3 regions of the Bacillus sp. JZ39 genome follow, and region 3 is predicted to be linked to each of the others. Evidence: riboswitches for the same ligand, from Rfam matches in the RefSeq annotation. Region 3 holds a riboswitch; each other region holds the start of a gene.
What was found. A riboswitch is a leader RNA that binds a small molecule or an ion and turns the genes downstream of it on or off. The one in region 3 is predicted to bind thiamine pyrophosphate.

Region 1: it holds a riboswitch for thiamine pyrophosphate, as region 3 does, so the genes downstream of both, thiC (phosphomethylpyrimidine synthase ThiC) here and tenA (thiaminase II) in region 3, are expected to answer to the same signal.
Region 2: it holds a riboswitch for thiamine pyrophosphate, as region 3 does, so the genes downstream of both, ylmB (N-formyl-4-amino-5-aminomethyl-2-methylpyrimidine deformylase) here and tenA (thiaminase II) in region 3, are expected to answer to the same signal.

What each region holds. Positions count from the first base shown of each region.
Region 1 covers NZ_CP096389.1:924,066-928,978, forward strand. Annotated here, with positions in the region: tRNA gene M1D65_RS04760 (tRNA-Gly) at 1-56, shown strand, start outside; tRNA gene M1D65_RS04765 (tRNA-Cys) at 62-132, shown strand; tRNA gene M1D65_RS04770 (tRNA-Leu) at 140-228, shown strand; tRNA gene M1D65_RS04775 (tRNA-Leu) at 494-575, shown strand; gene spo0M (sporulation control protein Spo0M) at 624-1,400, opposite strand; gene M1D65_RS04785 (hypothetical protein) at 1,542-1,745, shown strand; partial or broken gene M1D65_RS04790 (spore coat protein) at 1,830-2,101, opposite strand; gene M1D65_RS04795 (Type 1 glutamine amidotransferase-like domain-containing protein) at 2,143-2,835, shown strand; TPP riboswitch at 2,905-3,012, shown strand; gene thiC (phosphomethylpyrimidine synthase ThiC) at 3,145-4,913, shown strand, end outside.
Region 2 covers NZ_CP096389.1:1,574,084-1,578,996, forward strand. Annotated here, with positions in the region: gene sigG (RNA polymerase sporulation sigma factor SigG) at 1-678, shown strand, start outside; gene M1D65_RS08245 (ABC transporter ATP-binding protein) at 826-1,620, shown strand; TPP riboswitch at 1,633-1,734, shown strand; gene ylmB (N-formyl-4-amino-5-aminomethyl-2-methylpyrimidine deformylase) at 1,822-3,102, shown strand; gene M1D65_RS08255 (YlmC/YmxH family sporulation protein) at 3,185-3,430, shown strand; gene pgeF (peptidoglycan editing factor PgeF) at 3,590-4,426, shown strand; gene M1D65_RS08265 (YggS family pyridoxal phosphate-dependent enzyme) at 4,433-4,913, shown strand, end outside.
Region 3 covers NZ_CP096389.1:1,210,845-1,215,757, forward strand. Annotated here, with positions in the region: gene M1D65_RS06280 (monovalent cation:proton antiporter family protein) at 1-1,801, shown strand, start outside; TPP riboswitch at 1,863-1,971, shown strand; gene tenA (thiaminase II) at 2,050-2,760, shown strand; gene tenI (thiazole tautomerase TenI) at 2,735-3,352, shown strand; gene thiO (glycine oxidase ThiO) at 3,336-4,445, shown strand; gene thiS (sulfur carrier protein ThiS) at 4,445-4,645, shown strand; gene thiG (thiazole synthase) at 4,642-4,913, shown strand, end outside.

The DNA.
Region 1 (4,913 bases), 290 kb from region 3:
AGAACACCACCTTGCCAAGGTGGGGGTCGCGGGTTCGAATCCCGTCTTCCGCTCCAATTACGGCGGCATAGCCAAGTGGTAAGGCAGAGGTCTGCAAAACCTTTATCCCCGGTTCGAATCCGGGTGTCGCCTTCTTATTGCCGGGGTGGTGGAATTGGCAGACACACAGGACTTAAAATCCTGCGGTAGGTGACTACCGTGCCGGTTCAAGTCCGGCCCTCGGCACCAATTTTACTTACATGGTAAGTTGAATTGGTGTTTGTGTTTTATCATTATAACTAATCATATTAATGATCTACATAAGTAGATCATTTTTTTAATGCTTTGATTTATCATAACAAGTTAAGTTTCGAGGCCTATTATAAAGCGGCTGTATAGCTAGTCTTTCAACACTTTTATTTTATATTTCCAAAAAAACTTTTTTGAAATACGTTGACACTTTATGAGATCCATGATATATTTATATTCGTCGGTTAGATACGACGTAAAACTTGCCGGTGTGGCGGAATTGGCAGACGCGCACGACTCAAAATCGTGTTCCTTCTGGAGTGTCGGTTCGACCCCGACCACCGGTATACTGAAAAACCCGTTTCTTAACAGAAACGGGTTTTTATTTTTTATGCTTACTCAGCGTATTGGTCTAGGATCTCTTCTAGCACCTCTTCTAGCTCTTCTGTATCTTCAAGCTCTGATTGGCTGAAACGGACGCGTACAAGCTGTTCTTCGTCATTATACATCTCTTCCAGCCACCCTCGGAGTCCTCTTGCTCTGCGGTCGACTTCGAAAATGATTTCCAAACCGTCTTCGTCTAAAAGGAAAATGAGTTCTAATTCATCAAGCATCTGACGATAATATCCGGAAGTCGGAACGAATTCGAATTCTTGAACGAACGGAAGACGACGCTGGAAGTAGGGCGCTTGTTCACAGTCTGCTTCGTTAAGACGGAAGCCCAGGTTTTCGATTGCTTCCAGCACATTTTCAATCCAAGGGTGCGCTTCAACGAAAATGCGGTCATGATCGGATTTATCGATACCGCCTTGAATGTCAAGGTCTGTCACCACGGCAACCTCTACTTTCCCTACAGTCATCGGCGTATCTAGAGGCAGAGTGAATGTGAACGGAAATTGATGCTCTTCACCAGGCTGTATGGTAAATGAACCAGTGACCCGGAAAGAATGAATTGTAGCGTATTTCCGGTGCTCTTCATCGTCTTTTACAATGACATACCGTGTGCTAAGCTGTAAATCGATATAACGGATGTCCTGAGCGATTTTTCCGCCTTTGACATGTACCGTTCCCTGTACTTCTTCTCCTGGAAAATATGCGTCTTTTTCTAAAATTGTATCTACTTTTGCAGCTCCAATTCCGGCACTTGCCGCAAGTTTCTTAAAAAATGACATGTTAGATCTTCCCCTTTTTCTTTTTTCTCAACAGATATACGCAAGAAGGAGGAAAAAAGATTCGTTTGATTCATACTTTTTTCCTATTATTCGTCTCGGCCTAGGGACAGACTAAGAATAATATTGAAAATAAAGGAGTGGATGGAAGTGAATAAAGAAAGTTTGGTTGCAGATGAATTACACAGAATGTTTTTGGCAGGTGAGCTGCAAATCACAGTAGAGGAGGATATAAACAATATTTCCGAAAGGCTGAGAAACGGCGATCTCAGTTTAGACCGATTAAGCGGTGAAGACGCGTTTATAAAAGAAACGGTAAATGAGGCTTTAAGAAGAGTGGAGCAATAAAAAAGAGACGGCATCTCATCTTTGAGATCCCGTCTCTTTTTGTGGTTTTTGCTACAAGATAAAAGTGAATCGATTTGAAATTGCTCACCCGAGCCACCCCTTTTCTAACAGAAAATCTGACAGTTCATCATGGAGATACACAGCTGTATCTAATTGATCATGCAATGCTCTTCTGATGTGGGGATTTTCGGCTTCTGTTATTGCGACAGTGTATTTGTTAATGCTGGTTTTTATTGTTGTTAACAAATCAAGAATATCTTTGGGACAAAGACTTTGTTCAATGGGAAACCACCCCCTTTGTTTTTTTAGCAGCTCTGATAAGAAAGTATTTGGCTTTGTTTCTTGCTTCTATACAAAATGCTATAATAAGCAACAAATTTTGTTGGGGGGTGTGATGATGAAGCAGATTATTGCGATGGGGGGCGGGGGTTTTTCGATGGAGCCGGATAATTTGTCCCTCGATCAATATATCCTCAATCAATCAAAACGAGAGCAGCCTCGTATTTGTTTTTTGCCGACGGCGAGCGGAGATTCCCAAAACTATATTCAGCGGTTTTATCATGCATTTCAAACACTGGATTGTGTGCCGTCTCACTTATCTTTGTTTAAGCCGCCATCAACAGATTTAACTTCTTTTGTTATGGAAATGGACGTGATTTATGTTGGCGGGGGAAATACGCGGAATTTACTTGTGTTATGGAAAGAGTGGGGGCTTGACCAGATTCTTAGGGAAGCATGGAAGAACGGTGTGGTTTTAGCTGGATTAAGTGCCGGTGCGATCTGCTGGTTTGAAGAAGGGGTGACGGATTCAGCCGGACCGCTGACAAGTTTGAAAAGTTTAGGTTTTTTGCAAGGGAGCTTTTGTCCCCATTATGACGGGGAAAAGGATCGGAGACCGGCATACCACCAGCTGATATCTAACAAGTTCTTATGCAGTGGCTATGCAGCGGATGATGGGGCTGCTCTCCATTTCATAAATGATCAGCTGTTTCAGACTGTGAGTTCAAGGTCGGAAGGAAAGGCATATCGGGTGATGATGGCTGAACATGAAATAGCTGAAATCCCGTTGCCGGTCAAATATTTAGGGTGAAATTGGCTGAATATTATCTATATTCCTCTTTTTTTCAGATTGATTTTATGATAAGATGAGTGCGAAATCAATAGTTACTGGGGGTGCCCGCTTTCGGGCTGAGAGAGAAGGTAAGCTTCTTAACCCTTTGGACCTGATCTGGTTCGTACCAGCGTGGGGAAGTAGAGGAATTGTTTTTGTTATTGTCTTGCTGGGCAATAATATGTTTCTTTCTGACTGTAACCGGGTTCATTTATATGAATCCGGTTTTTTGTGCTGGTTATGGGCTTGATTTTGTCCTTTCAAACGTAGAGAGGGGAAGGAAAAGTAATGCAAAACAATTCAGTGCAGCAAGCCAACATTTCCATTATGTCAAGTTTTTCAGGCAGCAAGAAGGTATACGTGGAGGGTTCTTCTTCGGACATCCAAGTGCCGATGAGGGAGATCCTATTGAGTCCGACGACGGGATCGTTCGGCGAAGAGGAAAACGCGCCTGTGCGTGTCTATGATACAAGCGGACCGTATACGGACCCTGAAGTAACCATTAATATTCAAGAAGGATTAAAGCCGCTCCGCCAAAAATGGATCACAGAGCGCGGTGACGTGGAAGAGTATGAAGGTCGGGCTATAAAACCAGAAGATAACGGTTATAAAAAAGCAAATCCAAACGTAAGCTACCCAGGATTAAAGCGGAAACCGCTGAGGGCGAAGGCAGGTCAAAATGTCACACAAATGCACTATGCAAAAAAGGGGATCATTACACCTGAGATGGAATTTATCGCCATTCGTGAGCATGTGTCTCCTGAATTCGTCAGAGACGAGGTAGCCAGCGGCCGGGCGATTATTCCTTCAAACATTAATCACCCTGAAAGTGAGCCAATGATTATCGGCCGGAATTTTCATGTGAAGATTAATGCGAATATCGGGAATTCAGCGGTTACGTCATCCATTGAAGAAGAAGTGGAAAAAATGACGTGGGCCATCCGCTGGGGAGCGGATACGATGATGGATCTCTCTACCGGAAAAGATATTCATACGACGCGTGAATGGATTATCCGCAATTGCCCCGTGCCTGTGGGAACTGTTCCGATTTATCAGGCGCTTGAAAAAGTAAACGGCGTAGCGGAGGATTTAACGTGGGAGATTTATCGTGATACGCTAATCGAGCAGGCAGAGCAGGGAGTGGATTATTTTACGATTCACGCGGGTGTTTTGCTTAGGTATGTACCGCTGACTGCCAAACGGACAACTGGTATTGTGTCACGCGGGGGAGCGATTATGGCGCAGTGGTGTCTGGCTCATCATCAAGAAAGCTTTTTATACACACATTTTGAAGAAATATGTGAGATTATGAAAATGTATGATATTGCTTTCTCACTTGGGGATGGTTTGCGTCCCGGATCAATTGCTGATGCCAATGACGAAGCGCAGTTTGCTGAATTAGAGACGCTTGGAGAGCTGACGCAAATTGCCTGGAAGCATGATGTTCAGGTGATGATTGAGGGTCCTGGACATGTTCCGATGCATAAAATCAAAGAGAACGTCGATAAACAAATGGACATTTGTAAAGAAGCGCCTTTTTACACATTGGGGCCGTTGACAACGGATATTGCGCCGGGATATGACCATATTACTTCAGCGATCGGAGCGGCGATGATCGGTTGGTATGGGACAGCAATGCTTTGTTATGTAACGCCGAAGGAGCATTTGGGGCTGCCAAACCGTGATGATGTTCGTGAAGGAGTCATTACATATAAGATCGCTGCGCACGCTGCGGACCTTGCAAAAGGGCATCCCGGAGCGCAAATCCGGGATGATGCGTTATCGAAAGCCCGTTTTGAATTCCGCTGGCGGGATCAGTTTAATTTATCTCTTGATCCGGAGAGAGCCCTTGAATACCATGATGAAACCCTGCCTGCTGAAGGAGCAAAAACCGCTCACTTTTGTTCCATGTGCGGTCCGAAATTTTGCAGCATGAGAATTTCACAGGATATTCGGGATTATGCGAAGAAAAACGATCTCAGTGAAGCAGAAGCCATAAATAAAGGATTAAAAGAAAAAGCAAAAGAGTTTGTCGATACGGGAAGCAATTTATATCA
Region 2 (4,913 bases), 360 kb from region 3:
GATGATTCAGCAAGAGAAAAGCTTGTAAACGGGAACTTGCGTCTTGTCTTAAGTGTCATTCAACGATTTAATAACAGAGGGGAGTATGTTGATGACTTATTTCAAGTCGGCTGCATCGGACTAATGAAATCCATTGATAATTTTGACCTAAGCCACAATGTTAAGTTTTCAACATACGCTGTACCTATGATTATCGGAGAGATCCGCAGGTATTTACGTGATAATAACCCGATCCGTGTCTCAAGATCACTCCGGGACATCGCTTACAAGGCGCTTCAGGTAAGAGAGCGGTTAATCAGTGAGACAAGCAAGGAGCCGACTGCAGAAGACATCGCAAAAGTTCTTGAAGTACCGCATGAGGAAATTGTATTTGCGCTTGATGCCATCCAGGATCCGGTTTCTCTATTTGAACCGATCTATAACGACGGCGGAGACCCGATCTATGTGATGGACCAAATCAGTGATGAGCGTAATACAGATTCACAATGGATTGAAGAGCTGGCTTTAAAAGAGGGCATGAGAAGGCTGAACGATAGGGAAAAAATGATTTTGAGAAAGCGATTCTTCCAAGGGAAAACCCAAATGGAAGTCGCCGAGGAAATCGGAATTTCTCAAGCGCAGGTGTCCAGACTTGAAAAAGCGGCTATCAAACAAATGAATAAAAATATTCATCAATAATGAAAAGCCTTTAAAACGATGTTGTTTTAAAGGCTTTTCTATTGATTATGGATGGTTTACGTTTTGGAAAAAGTAAGGTATCCTAGTTCGTACAAAGTTTTATGAAAATTAAAACAATTATAAAAGGCAATAAAGAGGAGGACCACGATGATTTTGCAGCTTGACAATGTCTCACTAAAACGGAATGGGAAATGGATACTGAGAGATATTCATTGGAAGGTGGAAGAAAAGGAAAATTGGGTGCTTTACGGCCTAAATGGCGCCGGGAAGACAGCGCTGTTAAATATGCTTTGCTCATATTATTTTCCAACATCAGGCGAGATGCAGGTGCTCGGCCATGAATTTGGCAAAACAGAGCTTGGGGAAAAGCTCAGACGTAAAATTGGCCTCGTCTCAGCAGCTCTTCAGCAAAAATTGTATCCGGCAGATTCAGCCTTTGAAATTGCTTTGAGCGGAGCTTACGCTTCGATTGGGTTATATGAAACGCCAAGTAAGGAAACCAGGGAAAAAGCGATAGGTTTGTTAGAGGACTTGGGAGCAATTGAATATGCCGATCGCCGCTATGAAACCCTTTCTCAAGGGGAAAAACAAAGAGCATTGATTGCTAGAGCACTAATGGCCGATCCGGAGTTGCTGATACTGGATGAACCAGTCACAGGACTGGATTTTATTGCCCGGGAAAAGCTGTTAGATACGATTACATACATTGCAAACAAAGAAAATGCACCATCTATCCTTTATGTGACTCATCATGCTGAAGAAATTTTGCCTGTCTTTGATAAAGCCCTTTTATTAAAACAGGGAGAGGTCTTTGGATCCGGAGAAATAAAGGAAATGCTTACTGATCAAATACTCTCCGCTTTTTTTGATACGCCAATCCATGTATTATGGAATCAGGATCGGCCGTTTTTAACAAGAGCTGAGCCGATAACGAATGCCTGACAAACATATATAGATTCATCCTAGGGGTGCTTTGCGAAGCTGAGAGAGACTTTGTCTCAACCCTTTTGACCTGATCTGGATCATGCCAGCGGAGGGAAGCGGTGAAAAGCGGAGTACATCGGACTCCGTTTGTTTTTATTAAGCCGTTTCATCACATTTGAAACGGCTTTTTTGATTTTAAAGAATAGGAGCGGATTTACATTGGATCAACAAATAGACTCTTTGCTCAAAAAAGTGGAAGAACATAAGGAGGAGCTTATTCAGCTTGCGAAAACGCTGATTTCTTATCAAACACCTGCTCCGCCTGCAAGAAATACAGAGGGCATTCAGTCATGGATTGCGGGATATTTAAATGAATTGGGATTCTCGATCGACAAATGGGATGTGTACCCTGGAGATCCCAATGTTGTAGGGAAGCTAAAAGGAACAGATTCAGCAGATTATTATAGCCTGATTATCAATGGCCATGTAGATGTGGCAGAGGTAAAAGAGGATGAAAAATGGGAGCATGATCCATTTCATCCAATTGAAAAAAACGGTCTCTTAATCGGTCGAGGCGCTTCCGATATGAAGGGCGGAATGGCGTGTGTGTTGTTTGCTGTCAAATTGATTCGTGAAGCAGGCATTGAACTTCCAGGTGATCTGATTCTGCAATCGGTTATTGGGGAGGAAGTTGGAGAAGCCGGCACACTTGAATGCTGCAAGAGGGGCTACCACGCTGATTTTGCAATTGTCGCGGATACGAGCGATATGCATATTCAAGGCCAAGGGGGTGTCATTACAGGCTGGATCGAAATCAAAAGCAGTCAAACATTTCATGATGGAACGAGACGGAATATGATTCACGCAGGCGGAGGAACATTCGGAGCAAGCGCAATTGAAAAAATGGCAAAAATCATTGCGGGGCTCGGTGAACTTGAGCGCCACTGGTCCATTATGAAAAGTTATCCTGGTTTTAAACCCGGCACAAATACGATTAATCCGGCAGTTATAGAAGGCGGCAGACATGCGGCTTTTATAGCGGACGAATGCCGGTTGTGGATCACAGTCCATTTTTATCCGAATGAAACCCATGACCAAGTGGCAGCGGAAATAGAAGATTACGTCAATCGGCTGAGTGACAGTGATATTTGGCTTAGGGAAAACCGCCCTGTATTCAAGTGGGGAGGCTCATCTATGATAGAAGACAGAGGAGAAATTTTTCCGGCATTGGAAGTTGACCCTGGCCACCCAGGCGTCTTAGCGCTAACTGCCTCTCATCAGAAAGTGAAACGGGAGTGTCCAATTATTGACGTTTCTCAATCAGTTACAGATGGCGGATGGCTGTATGATGCCGGTATTCCATGCGTAATATACGGTCCTGGAGATCTGCACAATGCACACTCTGTGAACGAGAAGGTATCGATTGAGCAGCTAGTAGAGTATACAAAAATTATACTCGATTTTATCATCAGCTGGTGCAGCCGGAAAAAAGAACAATGACATGAAAATTTCTTCTTGCTGACAAGGTTCAGCCTGCCCGTTCATATACTTGAACAAAAGGACGGAAAAAGGACGTGATGGAATGATCAGCATTTCAGAATTTCAGGTAAAGGATGTCGTCAATGTCTCAAACGGAAAAAAGCTGGGGAGTATTGGTGATATTGATATCAATGTGACCACTGGAAAAATTCAGGCGATCATACTCGGAGGAAATGGGAAAGTTCTCGGATTTTTTGGAAAAGAAGAGGAATTGGTCATTCCATGGCGAAATATAGTAAAAATCGGGGAAGATGTAATCTTAGTCCGATTAAGTGAACCACATGCATAAACCTGCTTGTCTGCCGAAGATTGGAAAATGCCGGAAGTCTCGATTCTTCCGGCACATTTCATTTAGAAATATGCAAATCGGCGCTCAACGAATGCAGTAAGATGTGGTAAAATAAGTGGGAAATTCCGCTTTAAATGTTTGTCGAAAGGTTGGATCATCATGAATACATATCACCCATTCAGTCTTACCACACCCTCGACACTCATGATACAAGACTGGGCTCAAACGAATCAAAACAACAAAGAGGTCATTGCCGGATTTACGACAAAAAACGGCGGTGTCAGCCAAAAGCCTTTTGAATCGTTAAATACAGGATTGCACGTTCATGACAAAGATGCAGATGTAGTTAAAAATCGTGAATATATTGCCGATATGTTTAATACTGATTTGCAGTCTTGGGTATTCGCTGATCAGACACATGATAATCGCGTTCAGAAAGTGACGCAGAGGGATAGGGGAAAAGGCGCCCGTGAGTATCACACGGCTCTAAAAGCAACGGACGGGCTCTATACAAATGAAAAAAATGTATTTTTAGCATTATGCTTTGCTGATTGTGTGCCTCTTTTCTTTTATGATCCGGTTCAGTCGCTTGTCGGAGTCGCCCATGCCGGGTGGAAAGGCACCGTCAAACAGATTGGCAGAGAAATGGTGAAGCAATGGACTGAGAAGGAAGGTTCAAATCCCTCAGATATTTACGCTGTTATTGGCCCGTCTATCAGCGGTGCATGCTATACGGTAGACGACCGCGTCATGGATGCTGTCCGCGCATTGCCGGTTTCAGCAGACCTTGCCGTTAATCAGACGGCAAAGGCACAATATCAGCTTGATCTGAAAGAGCTGAACCGTCTTATACTGATGGACAGCGGTTTGGCAAGTGAACAAATTTCTGTCAGCGGTTTATGCACGGAAAGCGAGCCGTCTCTTTTCTATTCTCACCGCCGCGATCAGGGGAAAACTGGACGGATGATGTCCTTTATCGGAATGAAGGAGGCATAAAAGATCTTGCGTGTTGTTGATAATTTACGACATATAAACGAACGAATAAACGAAGCATGTAACAGATCGGGCCGCAGCTCCGATGAAGTTACGGTTATTGCAGTCACTAAATATGTATCGCCTGAAAGAGCACAGGAGGCAGTAGATGCTGGCATCACCTGCCTCGGAGAGAATCGGGATGCGGAACTGCTCCGCAAACAGGAATTGATGAAAGGGAATCCGGAATGGCATTTTATCGGCAGTCTGCAATCAAGAAAAGCAAAATCTGTCGTCAATTCGGTTTCCTATATCCATTCCCTAGACCGGCTCTCATTAGCGAAAGAAATTGAAAAACGGGCTGAAGGCACTGTACGATGCTTTGTGCAGGTCAATACCTCTCTTGAGCCTTCTAAACACGGCATGAAAAAAGAAGAAGTCATTCCATTCATACAGGAGCTTTCCGGTTTCGAACATATCCTTGTTGCCGGGCTGATGACAATGGCTCCGC
Region 3 (4,913 bases):
TGCATTTTTGACACCCATCCTTTTGCATCGGTTTAAACTCAGCATCCCGGTTGTTGTTGCTGAAATCATTATGGGGCTGATTATTGGGAAAAGCGGCCTTAATTTAGTTGTGGAGGGTGACACCTGGCTCCAGACACTCTCTATGCTCGGATTTATCTTTTTAATGTTTTTAAGCGGGCTTGAAATTGATTTTTCGTCGTTTGAGAAAGGAAAGAAAAAGCAGTTCCTGCCGAATGGCAAGGAAGCGCCGAATACGTTTGCTGCGGCATCTGTTATTTTCGTCGGTATTTTTATTTTATCATTGCTCTTGTCCTATGGGTTCGTCTTGGCCGGATTTATCCAAAATGCATTTTTGATGACCCTGATTATTTCAACGATTTCATTAGGCGTTGTCGTTCCAACATTAAAAGAAGAACGGATCATGAATTCGAATATCGGGCAGATTATTTTACTTGTTGCTGTCATTGCTGATTTGGCCACGATGATTCTTCTTGCTGTTTTTTCTTCTTTATACGGAGAGGACAGCGGAAACATGTGGCTCCTGATGATTCTGTTTGCGGCCGGAGTGGTGCTTTACTTTTTCGGCCGGGTCTTCAAACATCGCTCTTTTGTTCAATCCATGTCAAAAGGGACGATCCAGATCGGGACGCGTGCCATTTTTACGTTAATTATTGTACTCGTTGCCCTGTCTGAATCACTTGGGGCGGAAAATATTCTCGGCGCTTTCTTAGCGGGGGTTCTTGTTTCCCTGCTTTCGCCAAACAAAGAACTTGTTCAGCAGCTGGACTCATTCGGTTATGGGTTCTTAATACCGATTTTCTTCGTGATGGTCGGTGTGAAGCTTGATATTTGGACTCTTTTCCAGGATAAAACAATTTTAATCATGATTCCGCTCCTGCTGCTGGCGCTGTTAGTCAGCAAAATCATTCCTGTCATGTACTTAAAGAAGTGGTATGATAACCGAACCATTTTCGCGTCTGGTTTCCTGCTGACATCAACGCTTTCGCTCGTGATTGCCGCTGCAACAATCGGCCAGCAGCTTCACGTGATCAGTGCAAATATGTCAGGAGCGCTAATTTTAGTAGCTGTCATTGCAAGTATTTTTACGCCGATCTGTTTTAAAAAATTATACAAACGGGAAGAGCAGCCGGAGGAGAAAAAGATGATTACGTTCATTGGCGCCAATCAAATGACTTTGCCTGTTACACTTGAATTGCCAGAGGAAGAGTATGACGTGCGTGTTGTACACGTCTACCAAGAGAATGCGGAGGAAAAGCTGTCAGAATCAGTGTTTGCTGTTGAAACAATTTCTGACTATGAACACGAGACGCTTGAATCACTCGGCATTTTTGAAACGGATATTCTCGTTGTGGCGACCGGGAAAGAAGATATGAATGCAGACATTGCATTACTTGCAAAAGAAAAAGGCACAGAAAGAGTCATTGCAAGCGTAGGATCACCGGAGCATGAAGCAGCTTTGAAGGAGCAGGGAATCAGCATCTTTTCTATTCTGCTGTCGACAAAAACGCTGCTTCGCGCACTGATAGAAGCGCCTGGCGTCATGAAGCTGCTCACGAACCAAGAGTCTTCGCTGTATCAAATTAATATGGAGAACAGTAAATATGATGGTGTCATTTTACGGGAATTCCCTTTAACAGGCGACGTCATCTTTGTCAGGATTTTCAGAGGTGTGGACAGCATTGTTCCTCATGGGGATACTAGGCTGAAATTGGGAGATCGCTTAATTGTCACCGGATCTCGGGGGTACGTAACGGATCTTAAGAAAACATTGGAAGGATAAATCTTGACCAAATAAGGATTCGTGTTAATATAGAGGTGCAGAACAATTCAATATGTATTCGTTTAACCACTAGGGGTGTCCTTCATAAGGGCTGAGATAAAAGTGTGACTTTTAGACCCTCATAACTTGAACAGGTTCAGACCTGCGTAGGGAAGTGGAGCGGTATTTGTGTTATTTTACTATGCCAATTCCAAACCACTTTTCCTTGCGGGAAAGTGGTTTTTTTATTTTCAGAGGGGGAATGATTTGTGAAGTTTTCAGAAGAATGCCGCAGTGCAGCCGCAGAATGGTGGGAGGGGAGCTTTGTCCATCCGTTCGTTCAAGGAATCGGTGACGGAACGCTTCCGATTGACCGTTTTAAATACTACGTACTTCAGGATTCCTATTATTTAACGCATTTTGCAAAGGTGCAGTCATTTGGCGCCGCTTATGCGAAGGACCTTTATACAACGGGGCGGATGGCAAGCCATGCCCAAGGTACATATGAGGCGGAAATGGCGCTTCATCGGGAGTTTGCCGAGCTGTTGGAAATCAGCGAGGAAGAGCGTAAGGCGTTTAAGCCGTCTCCTACTGCGTACTCTTATACATCCCATATGTACCGTTCGGTTTTGAGCGGGAATTTCGCTGAAATCTTAGCGGCCCTGCTGCCATGCTATTGGCTCTATTACGAGGTTGGTGAGAAATTGCTGCATTGTGATCCGGGGCATCCAATTTATCAGAAGTGGATTGGCACATATGGCGGTGATTGGTTTAGACAACAGGTCGAGGAGCAAATCAACCGCTTTAATGAGCTGGCGGAAAACAGCACGGAGGAAGTGCGTGCCAAGATGAAAGAGAATTTTGTCATCTCCAGCTACTATGAATATCAATTTTGGGGAATGGCCTATCGAAAAGAAGGCTGGTCTGACAGCGCCATAAAAGAGGTGGAGGAATGTGGAGCTTCACGCCATAACGGATGACAGCAAGCCGGTAGAAGAGCTAGCGAGAATCATCATTACGATTCAGAATGAAGTTGATTTTATTCATATTCGGGAACGCTCAAAATCGGCGGCGGATATTTTGAAACTGCTCGAGCTTATTTTTGAAGGCGGTATAGATAAACGAAAACTGGTGATGAACGGGCGCGTGGATATTGCGCTTTTCTCTACTATTCACCGCGTGCAGCTGCCAAGCGGCAGCTTTTCACCAAAGCAGGTCAGAGCCAGATTTCCACACCTTCATATCGGGAGGTCGGTGCATTCACTGGAGGAAGCGGTTCAAGCAGAAAAGGAAGACGCGGACTACGTGCTGTTCGGCCATGTGTTTGAAACGGATTGCAAAAAGGGTCTTGAAGGCAGAGGAGTATCTTTGCTGTCAGATATCAAACAGCGGATTTCCATCCCGGTTATAGCCATCGGGGGGTTGACGCCGGACAGGTTAAGAGACGTAAAACAAGCAGGGGCAGACGGCATTGCTGTTATGTCAGGAATTTTCTCTTCCGCTGAGCCCTTGGAAGCAGCCAGACGATATTCCCGCAAGCTAAAGGAGATGCGCTATGAAAAGGCATTATGAAGCAGTGGTGATTGGAGGCGGAATTATCGGTTCCGCGATTGCTTATCATTTGGCAAAGGAAAACAAAAGCACCGCATTGTTTGAAAGCGGAACAATGGGCGGCAGAACGACAAGTGCCGCTGCCGGAATGCTGGGCGCCCATGCCGAATGCGAGGAACGTGACGCGTTTTTTGATTTCGCCATGCACAGTCAGCGTCTGTACAAAGGTCTTGGAGAAGAGCTTTATGCATTATCTGGTGTGGATATCAGGCAGCATAACGGCGGTATGTTTAAGCTTGCATTTTCTGAAGAAGATGTGCTGCAGCTGAGACAGATGGACGATTTGGACTCTGTCAGCTGGTATTCAAAAGAAGAGGTGTTAGAAAAAGAGCCGTATGCGTCTGGTGACATCTTTGGTGCATCTTTTATTCAGGAGGATGTGCATGTGGAGCCTTATTTTGTTTGCAAGGCATATGTGAAAGCAGCAAAAATGCTTGGGGCGGAGATTTTTGAGCATACGCCTGTCCTGCATGTCGAACGTGACGGTGAAGCCCTGTCCATCAAGACCCCTAGCGGAGACGTATGGGCTAATCATGTTGTCGTTGCCAGCGGAGTGTGGAGCGGGATGTTTTTTAAACAGCTCGGACTGAACAATGCTTTTCTCCCTGTAAAAGGGGAGTGCCTGTCCGTTTGGAATGATGATATCCCGCTGACAAAAACGCTTTACCATGATCACTGCTATATCGTACCGAGAAAAAGCGGCAAACTGGTTGTCGGCGCGACAATGAAGCCGGGAGACTGGAGTGAAACACCGGATCTTGGCGGATTGGAATCGGTTATGAAAAAAGCAAAAACGATGCTGCCAGCTATACAGAATATGAAGGTGGATCGTTTTTGGGCGGGACTCCGGCCGGGAACAAAGGATGGAAAACCGTACATCGGCAGACATCCTGAGGACAGCCGTATTTTATTTGCGGCGGGCCATTTCAGAAATGGGATCCTGCTTGCTCCCGCAACGGGCGCTTTGATCAGTGACCTCATCATGAATAAAGAGGTCAACCAAGACTGGCTGCACGCATTCCGAATTGATCGCAAGGAGGCGATTCAGATATGATCCTACAGCTGAACGGTAAAGACGTGAAGTGGGAAAAAGACACAGGTACAATTCAAGACCTGTTGGCGTCTTATCAGCTTGAAAATAAAATTGTTATCGTGGAAAGAAATAAAGAAATAATCGGGAAAGAACGCTATCACGAGGTTGAGCTTTGTGATCGTGATGTCATTGAAATTGTCCATTTTGTAGGAGGCGGATGAGCATGTTAACAATTGGCGGAAAATCATTTCAATCAAGATTGCTGCTGGGCACGGGGAAATACCCATCGTTTGACATTCAAAAGGAAGCAGTAGCTGTTTCCGAGTCTGATATTTTAACATTTGCTGTGCGGAGAATGAACATCTTTGAAGCATCTCAGCCGAATTTTCTGGAACAGCTTGATTTATCCAAATATACGCTTTTGCCGAATACAGCGGGCGCCAGCACTGCTGAAGAAGCGGTTCGGATTGCAAGGCTGGCGAAAGCGTC